One region of the Marinobacter sp. M1C genome, then DNA from elsewhere that is predicted to be linked to it. Evidence: predicted binding sites of a transcription regulator. Region 1 holds the regulator's gene; each other region holds the start of a gene.

The links. The regulator LexA, encoded in region 1, represses DNA repair genes until DNA is damaged. The targets are predictions, from matches to a motif close to CTGTNTNNNNANACAG.
Region 2: the regulator LexA is predicted to act here: its motif matches at 1,688-1,703, upstream of recN (DNA repair protein RecN).
Region 3: the regulator LexA is predicted to act here: its motif matches at 2,102-2,117, upstream of recA (recombinase RecA).

The regions. Positions count from the first base shown of each region.
Region 1 is NZ_CP092289.1:1,238,586-1,242,762, reverse strand. It holds gene MIH19_RS06070 (sigma-54 dependent transcriptional regulator) at 1-32, opposite strand, end outside; gene MIH19_RS06065 (SOS cell division inhibitor) at 186-512, opposite strand; gene MIH19_RS06060 (DUF6586 family protein) at 884-1,360, shown strand; gene MIH19_RS06055 (hypothetical protein) at 1,409-1,687, shown strand; gene MIH19_RS06050 (SulA-like leucine-rich domain-containing protein) at 1,730-2,194, opposite strand; gene lexA (transcriptional repressor LexA) at 2,237-2,845, opposite strand; gene MIH19_RS06040 (amidoligase family protein) at 3,048-4,049, shown strand; gene MIH19_RS06035 (type 1 glutamine amidotransferase) at 4,042-4,177, shown strand, end outside.
Region 2 is NZ_CP092289.1:4,092,246-4,096,422, forward strand. It holds gene dnaK (molecular chaperone DnaK) at 1-781, opposite strand, end outside; gene grpE (nucleotide exchange factor GrpE) at 873-1,481, opposite strand; gene recN (DNA repair protein RecN) at 1,746-3,422, shown strand; gene fur (ferric iron uptake transcriptional regulator) at 3,543-3,953, opposite strand; gene MIH19_RS19280 (outer membrane protein assembly factor BamE) at 4,076-4,177, shown strand, end outside.
Region 3 is NZ_CP092289.1:2,971,604-2,975,780, forward strand. It holds gene MIH19_RS13935 (ATP-binding protein) at 1-151, opposite strand, end outside; gene MIH19_RS13940 (flavodoxin family protein) at 268-783, opposite strand; gene recA (recombinase RecA) at 850-1,977, opposite strand; gene MIH19_RS13950 (nicotinamide-nucleotide amidohydrolase family protein) at 2,181-2,684, opposite strand; gene mutS (DNA mismatch repair protein MutS) at 2,791-4,177, shown strand, end outside.

The DNA.
Region 1 (4,177 bases):
CTGAACACCAGCACTGTGTTGGGCTTCAACATTCCAGGCAATCTCTTATAGGCTTTGAGCGGTATTTAAGACCTTAACCGGCTTGTAGTCAATTTTATGACGCCAAACCCCACAAAATCTCGTTCACACGCGCCGGCGATCTGGCGCTTCACGCAATTCGACCGCTGAGTTAGTGTGTGCCTGGCTCAAGGCCGGGACGAGGACACCTTATGGTAGGCTTTCGCTGCGCTGCTGTTGCGGTTGACTTCTTTCAATTCGAGCTGCGCTGCGGCCTTGGCCTGGCGGGCAGAGCTATCAGCGGCGTCGACAAACTCCTGCACCCGTTGTAGTTGACTGCGCACGGTTTCAGCCGGCAGTTGCCCTTGTTCCAACGCTTCAAGCAAGGGTTCTATAGCGGGCTTCATCTCTGGATTTAGGCGGCTAATCAGCTCCCAATCCTGGTCTTTCAGCGCCTGCTGCATGTGCTCGAGCAGCTGGTCCAGATGTGCCATTGCAGGATGGTCTGCGGCCATAGTTCATTGCTCCTGTTCAGTGATCTGCAACCGGGTGCGAAGCCCAGTGTACTTACACTTAACCATGTTACACCTTAGCGACGCATAGCACGACGTACGGCAGCCGCGGTGAATCGCCATGACCTAACCCCGGTAAACATCTCAGATATTTGTTGTTTGATTTGAACGGATATTTCAAGACACAGCTACGATTTTTTAGGCGGTTTTTGATTGTTCAGGCAAATTTTCAAAACGGAAGTAGACAGCGGACAACGCGGCTTTGAAACTGTTATAATACTTGGCTTATTTCAGGTTTCAGCGAATTTCGGTGCTGGTGAATTTCACAGGGCCAATTACGCCAACATTAACAGCAGAAACAGTTGCGAGGGTATATGGCAGCAGCGTGGCATTCCCATCTTGCCGGCAAACTGGCACTGGCGCAGACATTATTACGACTTGCTGTTAACAGCAATCAGCCCTTACAGCAGGAAGCCTGCAAACAAGGTGCCATTGAACTCATGCTGCGATCGAGAACGCTGCTGCTGTATACCCTGGCAGTGTGTTATCAGCAACGCAAAGGGCAACCCCAGAGCATTGACCAACTGGGCAAATTGATCGGAGCCGCTGCGCCGGAAGTTCAGCAACTGCTGGTATTACAAACCAACGCTGATAGTTGGTGGAACCATTTGGAGCAACTTGGAGACGCGCAGAACCGGCCACCTGCGGCAAAAAAAACCGTCAGCAACGACAACATTATTGCCATCACTGCGGCCGTTGGCGCAGACCGTTCGCTGGCATCGGTTCAAGCCAGCCTAAGCGCAATAAAGCAATTTTCAGCCGATGTGGAAGCAAGACACAGCGAGTGGTAAAACATCCCCGCGCGTACTTTTTCGTTGGCGAACATAAAGGTTCGGATCATGTCACCATCGTTTTTTGAAATTATTCAACTCAGCAACGGCGATTACGCTTTGCGCCGCGTTGACGACGACGGCGCGCCATTGGTGCGTATCAGTTTTTCCGAAGAAGCCAAAGACATGATGGACGACCGCCAGATGCAAGTGGCCAAAGCCATGATTGCGGCAGGCATTGACGCCGCGGGCGATAGCGCCCAGGACCTGGACTGGGATAGCAATGACAGTGTTAGCGACAGCGACGTGGAGTGGTTTGATGCGCCCCACAGCCCGACGCTGCATTAACGCTAGCGCAGAACTCTATTAGCGCTGGCGCAATACTCTTTACTAACGCTGACGCAAAACGACGCCGTGGCTGTTGCCCGCGGCGGATGCCGCCTGAAGTGCCTCGAAACACGTTTTATTCAGCTTTTCGGTCCACAACACCACCGCATGACATGTGCCCACCCTGAGCGCCCGCTCCGCCAACTTGCGCGCCGGATGCTCGGCGCTGGAACGCAAAACCAGCAGCTCACCGGCAACAATACCGTGCATTTTTTGCCATTTGCTGACCAGCTCCTGAGGTGGGTCAATCCATGCCAACCAGCGCTTTTCCTGGTTCAGCTGGGTCAGCATTGGCAATAACAGCTGAAAATTTTCCACCTGACCCTGGGGCAAGATGATTTCGGTGACGTTACCAGCACACACCGGGTCTGGCCGGGGCTGAACTCGCACAGGCTGCGCCTGCTCTGCCACTCGCGCTGCGATCTGTTGCTGGTATGCAAGATTGCCGTTAAAGCTCAGTTGTTCCATGATTCCCCGCCCTTCTTTATGTCGGTTTTCTGTCGCTACGGATCAGTGCAAGTCGGAGCGGCGAATAACACCAACGCCCAACCCTTCAATGAACAGATCCTGCTCGGTCAGATCCACTTCAATCGGCGCGAAGTCGTCGTTTTCCGCCACCAGATACACTTTATTACCTTCTTTACGGAAGCGCTTCACCGTCACTTCATCACCTACCCTGGCCACCACAATCTGGCCGTTGTGAACGTCCTGAGTGCTGTGTACTGCCAGCAGGTCACCGTCTAGAATACCGATATTCTTCATGCTCATACCACGTACTCGCAGCAGGTAATCCGCCGCCGGCGAAAAAAAGCCGGGTTTTAAAGTGCAGTGGTCTTCCACGTGCTCCTGAGCCAGAATCGGGCTACCGGCTGCCACTTGGCCAATCACTGGCAAACCCAGGTCCTGCTCGCTTTCTGGCAGGCGAATACCGCGGCTAGCGCCGGGCACCATTTCAATGGCACCTTTGCGTGCCAGAGCCCGCAAGTGCTCTTCCGCCGCATTGGCGGAGCGGAAACCCAGCTCAGCTGCAATTTCGGCGCGGGTGGGCGGATACCCGGTTTCATCCAGATAGCGGCGGACGATATCCAGCACTTGGGACTGCCTGGCGGTGAGTTTCATGTTTGGGATCCGCTGTGTCATAACATACCCTGTTTGTTTATACAGTGATTCGACTATATACAGTGTTTTATCCAGTGTAAACCCTGTTTATGGCATTTCCCCCACTTGCTCGGTTACCAGCGTCAGACACCTAATGTGCTATGGTAATTCTGCCCTTATAAGCCGCGCTTGAAGCGCTTAAGACTGATTGAAAGGTGTAATAATGACGCAAAAGAACGTCTGCAAAATTCCCTCTGTAACTCACACTGCCAGCGGAGCAGAGCGCCGGGTTGGTGTGGAAATCGAGCTTTCAGGTTTAAGCTACGAAACGCTGGTGCGCGAAGTCGCCAGCCTGCTCAACGGTGCGCCGCAACCGCGGTCGCGCTACGTAACCGCAGTGGATACACCGCTGGGTGAGTTTGTGATCGAGCTGGATTCTGACCCTATTAAAGATCTGGACCTGACCGGAGCTGACGTGCCGGAAATCCTGCGTGAGCTGGGCGGCCAGGCTATGGACGTGATTGACGCCGCGGCCGAGCGTATTGTGCCGCTGGAAATTGTCGGGCCGCCCATCGGTTTTTCCCAGGTGGAAGAGGTTGAGCGGCTGATCAAAGAACTACGCAGCCTTGGTGCTCTGGGCAGCCGCGAGTCCATTTATTATGCCTTCGGACTGCAACTGAACCCGGAACTGCCGGATTTACAGGCGTCCACCATTACACGCTATTTACAGGCGTTTGCAGGCTTGTACGAGTGGCTGAAAAACCGCCATCAACTGGATGTCAGCCGGCGTTTTACGCCCTACATAGAGCCCTGGGCGGCTCGCTATACAGAACTGCTGATGAAAGACGACTACGCGCCATCGTTGAAACAGCTGATGGAAGACTACCTGCAGCACAACCCCACCCGAAACCGCGCACTGGATCTGCTGCCGCTGTTTGCCCATCTGGATGCGCCGTTGCTGGCCCGACATGTACAAGACCCGCGCATCAAAAAACGGCCTACCCTGCATTACCGGCTACCGGATTGCGACATCGACAACCCGCAGTGGAATTTCTCTTCGGTATGGAATGACTGGGTAATACTGGACGACATTGCCAACAACAGCGAAGATTTGGCGCAGCTTCGGGCTCAGTTTCGCGATTCCGGTACTATCACCCTGCACAGTCTGACCCACAGCAAACCGGAAACCATTCACCACTGGCTTGAACACAAAGGCTATGTCTGAACGGATGGAACAAGACTCCCCGCCCGGGCTGACCATTGGAGTCAGTGGCCCGCGCCGACGCGGACCGGCCCAGCGGTTGATTACGCTGGCGCTGCGCATGCAGGGTGCGCGCACCCACTACATACGCC
Region 2 (4,177 bases), 1.9 Mb from region 1:
GCTGCATGGCCAATGAATCGCCGCGCAGGTCAATGCCGCTGTCTTTCTTGAACTGGTCGGCCAGGAATTCGATGATTTTCATATCGAAATCTTCACCACCCAAGAAGGTATCGCCGTTGGTGGCCAACACTTCAAACTGGTGCTCACCGTCTACATCGGCAATTTCGATGATCGACAGGTCAAAAGTACCACCACCCAGGTCGTAAACCGCGATGGTGCGGTCACCGCCTTTTTTATCCATACCATAAGCCAGAGCAGCAGCAGTCGGCTCGTTGATAATACGCTTAACGTCCAAACCGGCAATTTTGCCCGCATCTTTGGTCGCTTGGCGCTGGCTATCGTTAAAGTATGCAGGAACGGTGATAACAGCTTCAGTCACTTTCTCGCCCAAATAATCTTCGGCGGTTTTCTTCATCTTTTTCAAAATTTCCGCGGAAATCTGCGGCGGCGCCATTTTCTGGCCTTTTACATCTACCCACGCATCGCCGTTGTCGGCCTTGGCAATTTTGTAAGGCACCATTTTGATGTCTTTTTGCACAACGTCGTCTTCAAACCGACGACCAATTAAACGCTTGATCGCGTAAAGGGTGTTGTACGGGTTGGTAACAGCTTGGCGCTTGGCAGATTGACCCACCAGAATTTCGCCGTCTTCGGTGTAGGCAACGATTGACGGCGTAGTGCGGTCGCCCTCAGAGTTTTCAATAACCTTAACCTTGCCACCGTCCATAACGGATACGCACGAGTTGGTTGTGCCTAAGTCAATACCGATAATCTTGCTCATTGAGTCACTCCAAATCTTTCTGAATGCTGGGGCCGGAGGATCACTCCGGACTGTTCTGGTTAAAAACTATATTGGCGCTTTAAGCTATTTTTCAAGCCTGCTCATCAATTTTTGGTGCATCTTGGGGCTTGGCCACCATCACCATGGCTGGGCGCACAACCCTGCCATTCAACAAATAGCCTTTCTGCATAACCGCAACCACGCTGTTTGGCTCAGCGTTGGGCGCTGGCACCATAGACATCGCCTCGTGATATTGCGGATCAAACGGTTCGCCGACAGGATTCAGGCGCTCAACGTTGAACTTCTTGAGGCCAGACAGGAACATCTCGAGGGTAAGCTCCACGCCTTGACGAATAGACGCCACCAAGTCACCAGAAGATTCGTGGCCCTCGGTACTTTCAACCGCTTTTTCCAGACTGTCTACCACCGGCAGCAGTTCCTTAACGAACTTTTCTACCGCAAATTTGTGAGCTTTTTCGACGTCGTTTTCGGCGCGACGGCGTACGTTCTGCATTTCTGCCTGCGAACGCAGCACCTGCTCCTGAAACTCCTGGACCTTTGCCTGCAGTGCTTCAAGGTCGGCGGATGGAGAACTTTCTGGCGCCGCCTCGGCTGCATCTGCGTTTTCTTCTGCGGCATTGTCTACAGCTTGTTGCAGCTCGTCTGCAAATTGCTCGTTGCGTTTTTCGTCAGTGCTCATGACTACTCCTGGTAAATAAAACACGACCGGTATGACCACGGCCCACTATCTAAATTCGAATAACCGCCATAACGGCCGGAAAGAGGTATTTGCAAGTCGATATGGGGCCCCGCGACGCAGTTTCAACCGATGCGCGACGCATTTTGCAACAAAGTTGACGCCACGGAGTTTGCAACAATCAAAAAGACTGTATATATTCACAGTTACTGTATGAAAAAACAGTATTTAGACACATGGCATAATAGATAGAGCGGAGGTTTCGGCATGCTCACACAGCTAACGGTTTCCAATTACGCCATCGCGGAACGGGTGGAACTGCACTTCCATAAAGGCATGACCGCCCTTACCGGGGAAACCGGTGCCGGCAAATCAATTGTGCTGGATGCGCTTGGCCTTACCATGGGCGGACGCGCAGACGCTGGCGCCGTGCGTTATGGCGCGAAGCGGGCTGACATTACCGCCACCTTCGATATTTCAGCTATTGCGGCTGCGCGCAGCTGGCTGGAACAGCAAGAGCTGGACGATCATAACGACTGTATCTTACGCCGCGCCATCAGCCGCGACGGCCGCTCCCGCGCCTACATCAACGGCCAACCCTGCCCGCTAAGCCACCTGAAAGAACTGGGCGGCCTGCTGATGGATATTCACAGCCAGCACCAACATCAATCTTTATTGCGCAAAGATACCCACCGCACCTTGCTGGATGAATACGCCGGAGCCGATGAACTGGCCGGGCAAACCCGTCAAGCCTGGAGCGGGTGGAATAAAACCCGCCAGAAAATGGTCCAGCGCCAGAACAATGCCGATGAAACCGAAGCCCGGCTGCAACTGTTGCGCTATCAGGTAGAAGAGCTGGACCGCCTGGGCCTGCAAGAAGGCGAACAGCAGCAGCAGGAGCAGCAGCAACAAGAGTTGAGCCAGGCTGACACTATTCTGCACCACAGCAATCAGGCGGCTTTACTGTGCTCCGAAGACGACACCAGCGCTGCCTCACTGGTGCGCCAGGCGCTGCAGCAACTTGAGCAGCTGCCAACGGAAATTCCAGCACTGGCCGACACCCTGCAGATGCTGAGCGAAGCGCAGATACAAATCAGCGAAGCCGGCGACAATCTGCGCCGCTTTGTTGACGATTACGAAGCGGACCCGCAACGCCTGGCAGAAATAGAAGATCGCTTGAGTGCGATTTATCAGATGGCGCGCAAGCATCGCATCATGCCCGAACAACTGTTCGAACTGCACCAGCGGCTGAACGGCGAGCTGGCCGATCTGGACGGCGGCGCCGGCAGCCTGGAGCAGCTTCAGGCCGAATTGGACGAGCAGCGACTGGAATACAACGCACTGGCCGACAAACTGACACAGTTGCGCCAGCACGCGGCGGTGAATCTGGACGTTCGCGTAGCGGCAGAACTGGCTCAACTGAGCATGCCCAATATGCAGTTTGTTACGCAGCTGGCAGACAACCGTGACGAGCCGGCGGCTCATGGCCACGAAGACATCGAGTTTCTGGTTAGCGCCAATCCCGGCCAACCAGCGCGACCACTGGCGAAAGTCGCCTCCGGCGGCGAGCTGTCGCGAATCAGTCTGGCCATTCAAGTGGTGGTAGCACAAACCTCTACCACACCGACATTGGTGTTCGACGAAGTAGACGTAGGCATTGGCGGCGGCACGGCGGAAGTCGTGGGCAAACTACTGCGGGCACTTGGGGAAAACGGTCAGGTGTTGTGTGTTACCCACCTGCCGCAGGTAGCAGCCCAGTGCCATCAACATCTGTTCGTTAGTAAGTTCATAGAGCTGGAAGCCACCTTCTCGAAAATCGAAACCCTGGACGACCAAGGCCGGATCAGCGAAGTCGCCCGCATGCTGGGCGGCGTGGATATGACAGAACAGACCATTGCCCACGCCAAAGAAATGTACAGCAAGGGACAGGCAACCCATCACTAGCAGCATTCCTCCTCTTTACTCTTTACTCTCTACTCCACTCTCCACTCCGAGAGTTTTCGGGGCGGGCCAGAAGCCCGTCCCTTTTTTTGCGCCTGGGTAAATGCTTGAGCGTGAGCTGGCTTATGACTTAATGGGCTTTACGTACAGCGTCAGGCTGTGATCGACAATCTCATAACCGTGCTCGGCCGCAATGATTCGCTGTCGATCTTCAATCACCTGATCAAAAAACTCGATGACCTTTCCGGTTTCAGTACATACGATATGGTCATGATGGTCTTCGCTGGCCATTTCGAATACCGCGTGGCCGCCTTCAAAATTGTGCCGCAGCACAAGGCCTGCCGATTCGAACTGGGTCAACACACGGTAAACGGTCGCCAGCCCTACGTCGTCACCCTGCTCCAGAAGCTTCTTGTAAACATCTTCTGCGCTCATGTGATGCTGCGTGGCGCTTTCAAGAATACCGAAGATTTTTACCCGCGGAAGAGTAACCTTCAGACCGACTTTTCTTAATTCGGCGTTTTCAGATGGCATATTACTATTCACTCGTTGGTGTGCCTTGCGGCTTCCGGTATGATGGGGCCGCCATTTTAGGATCAACCCGTGCTACATCTGCCATTGGCAGGCATTTTCAAGATAGAGGATTTCCCCCGGCGATGCAAAAGCTCATAGCTCTTATTCTCACTCTTTTTCTGGCTGGCTGTGCCTTTCCCGGCGTTTACAAGATCAACGTCCAACAAGGCAATATTGTCACCAAC
Region 3 (4,177 bases), 1.7 Mb from region 1:
CGTGAGGCATAGCCAACGCAAAGCGCACCGCTTCCTGAGCACGGTTCTGACCCACAATTTCAGCCAGGGGCTCTAGCTGACGGGTGCTTTTAAATGGCAGATCTTTCAGAACACAGGCTTTGTAGAGCTGATGCGAAGGCAATGACTTCAAGGTTTAATCCTGTAACAGTCGGAATAAAAAGATGACTTACTGCACACGGCGGCAAGTCCGATTAAATAATTGAGCCATTGTACATTTTTTAGAGGCGAGGGGCTGTTGCAAGCCGTTTAGATCAGACCGTTATCGAGACTGGCCGCAACGTACAAGCCCAACTCTTCGCACTGCTGTTCAAATTCATCGGCATAATTGCCACGGCACAGCAGGGGCTCTTGTACCAGCTTCCAGCGCAGGCCGGTGGTGATGCTGTCAATCGCACGGCGGGTGCCAGTACCGTCATGACCGGCCCGAATATAAAAGGTAAATGGCAGGCCTTGGGTTTTTTCCAGGCAAGGATAATAGCAGCGATCGAAAAAATCTTTCAATGCGCCGCTCATATAACCAAGATTTTCGGTGGTGCCGAGGATAATCGCGTTGCAAGCCAGAACATCGTCGGGGCCGGCATCCAGCGGAGCCAAAACCGTTACATCAACGTTTTCAATATCGTTATGGCTAGCGCCAGCAGCAACTGCGTTGCGCAATTTGAGGGTATTTGACGAGGGAGCGTGGGCAACAATCAATAGTTTTTTGGCGCTGGGCTTTCCGACTTCTGACTGTTCAGAATCTGAGCCTCTAGAGTCTGGCATAGCCGGCCTCACTTTTAGTGCTTGTCAGCGCACTGTAATCACCAGTGCACTGACAAACTAACGGTCTTACAGTAGTTCGTCGCTGGATTCTGCAGACGCTATTGCTGCATCCTTTCCCGCGTTTTTCCCTACATCCTTTGCCGCGTCTTCCCCTGCATTTTTCCCTACATCTTTCCCTGCATCTTTTGCCGCGTCTTTTTTCTCTGGCTTGGGCATCAGCTTGTCGCGCACTTTGGCTTCAATTTCTTTCGCCATTTCCGGGTTTTCTTCCAGGAATTTACAGGCGTTGGCTTTGCCTTGGCCAATTTTGTCACCGTTATAGGCGTACCAGGCGCCAGCCTTATCCACAAAGCCTTCCTTTACACCCATGTCCACCACTTCGGCCATGCGGTAAATGCCCTTACCGTACAAAATCTGGAATTCGGCCTGGCGGAACGGCGGTGCCACTTTGTTTTTAACCACTTTCACCCGGGTTTCGTTACCGGTCACTTCGTCGCCGTCTTTCACTGCGCCAATGCGGCGGATATCCAGACGCACAGAGGCGTAGAATTTCAACGCGTTGCCGCCGGTGGTGGTTTCGGGACTGCCGAACATTACGCCTATTTTCATGCGGATCTGGTTGATGAAAATCAGCAGGACGTTGGCATTCTTGACGTTGCCATTCAGTTTGCGCAGAGCCTGTGACATCAGGCGGGCCTGAAGACCAACATGAGAGTCGCCCATTTCGCCTTCAATTTCAGCTTTTGGCGTTAATGCGGCAACGGAGTCCACGACGATGACATCCACCGCGTTGGAGCGCACCAGCATGTCGCAGATTTCTAACGCCTGCTCACCGGTGTCGGGCTGGGAAACAAGCAGCTCATCAACGTTCACGCCCAGCTTTTCAGCATATTGAGGATCAAGGGCGTGCTCAGCATCAACAAAAGCACACGTTTTGCCCTGCTTCTGGGCTTCGGCAATAACCTGCAAAGTCAGCGTAGTTTTACCAGAGCTTTCAGGGCCGTAGATTTCACAAACCCGGCCATAAGGCAGGCCACCAATGCCAAGAGCAACGTCCAGACCAAGAGAACCGGTAGAAACGGACGGGATTGCTTCACGGGGGTGGTCGCCCATCTTCATGATGGCGCCTTTACCAAACTGGCGTTCAATCTGGGTCAGAGCGGCGGATAAAGCTTTCTTGCGGTTGTCTTCCATAGGTACGAACCTTCTTCAAAATGGTGCGTTAGAATAGTGCGCTAATAATATAGTGCGCTGATAGGGCGCGCCGGTAATATGATGCGCTAATCTAAACTTGGGAACTGGCTGCCCCGGAAAATCACTGTATATTTAACCAGCATTAAACCACATTAGACAAAGCAGACCAACCCTTGTTTGGGGGATTTTTTAGCCATTGCGGATCAGATATCACTCGATACGAAACGGCGCACACTTTCAATCGCAAAGATCACAGCCTGGCGCCGCACCTGGTCGCGATCGCCGTCAAAATGCTTCAAACCGGTGCTGATATTTTCAGCGCTGCCCCAGGCGAACCACACCGTACCTACCGGCTTGGCATCGCTGCCACCGCCCGGCCCGGCAACGCCGCTGATTGAAACGGCGACGCTTGCACCCGACACTCGCAGTGCTCCGGAGACCATCTGTCGCACCACCGGTTCGCTCACCGCGCCGTGTTCCGCCAGGGTCTGTTCACTGACACCCAGCAACGCGTGTTTAGCATGGTTGCTGTAGGTAACTAGCCCACCCGTGACGTAGGCCGAGGAACCAGCCTGGTCGGTCATGGCCTTGGCCACCCAGCCGCCGGTGCAGCTTTCTGCCGTCACCAGCATAGCGCCAGCGCGGGTTAATACGCTACCCAGTTCTGCCGCCTGCTGGCGGATGTATTCATCAGTGATATCGGGCATGGTTACGTCAGACATAGCGACCTCATTTATAATCCACGTTTCATCCTGCGGTGTAATTTTCTACAATCCACCGCCAGTTCCTCAAAACAGCCATCGCGGATGTCCCATGTCAGCAGCGCACACCGAAAGTCCAAAAATCACGCCCATGATGCAGCAATACCTGAAAATAAAGGGCCAGCATCCCAATGAGCTGGTGTTCTACCGCATGGGGGATTTTTACGAGCTGTTTTATGACGACGCTAAAAAAGCCTCGGAACTGATGGATATTACCCTGACCGCCCGTGGTCAGTCAGGGGGCAATCCGATTCCCATGGCGGGTATTCCGTACCATGCGGCTGAGGGTTACATTGCCCGCCTGGTGCGCGCAGGTCAATCCATTGCCATTTGCGAGCAGATTGGTGATCCGGCCACCAGCAAAGGCCCGGTCGATCGCCAAGTGGTGCGCATTGTCACCCCCGGCACCCTCAGTGACGACGCCTACCTGGAAGACCGCCGTGACAACCTGCTGGTGGCGATTTATCACCATAAGCAGCACTTCGGTTTTTCTTCTCTGGACATCTCCAGCGGCCGCTTCGCGGTTTCAGAGCTGAATAGCGCTGAGGCCTTGCAAGGCGAGCTGCAACGGCTGCGCCCGGCGGAAATTTTAATCAGCGAAGACTTTCCGTTTACCGATTTGCTGGAAGGCTTTACCGGCATTCGTCGCCAGGGGCCCTGGCTGTTCGAACCTGACACCGCGCGACGGGTGATTACCCAGCAATTGCAGGTGCGGGACCTGACCGGTTTTGGTTGTGAAGATATGCACTTGGCCGTGTGCGCCGCCGGCTGCCTGCTGCAATACGCACGGGAAACCCAGCGCACCGCCCTGCCCCACATTCGCAAACTCAGCCGCGAGCGCCGCGAAGACGCGGTCATTCTGGACGCCGCCAGCCGCCGCAACCTGGAAATTGACACCAACCTGATGGGCGGCACCCAGTACACATTGGCCTGGGTGATGGACCGCACCGCCACGGCTATGGGTGGGCGCCAACTGCGGCGCTGGTTGAACCGTCCGCTACGCGATGTGGCGGTGGTGCACCAGCGCCAGCAGGCGGTTAGCGCGTTGTTGAAAGATTTTGACTATGAGCCGATTCATGACCAGCTGAAAACCATTGGCGACATAGAACGCATTCTGGCGCGCGTGGCGCTGCGTTCGGCACGGCCCCGTGATCTGGCACGGCTGCGGGACGCGTTCGCCGTGCTACCCAATTTGCAAAAATCCATGGCCGCGGTTGATTCCACCCACGTCGGCGAGCTTGCCACGGCTATTGGCGAATATCCGCAGTTAGCGGATTTGCTGGGCCGGGCAATCATCGATAACCCGCCGGTAGTGATGCGCGAAGGCGGGGTGATTGCAGACGGGTTTGACGCCGAACTGGACGACTTGCGCAACATCAGCGAAAACGCCGGCCAATATCTGTTGGACGTGGAAACACGCGAAAAACAGCGTACGGGCA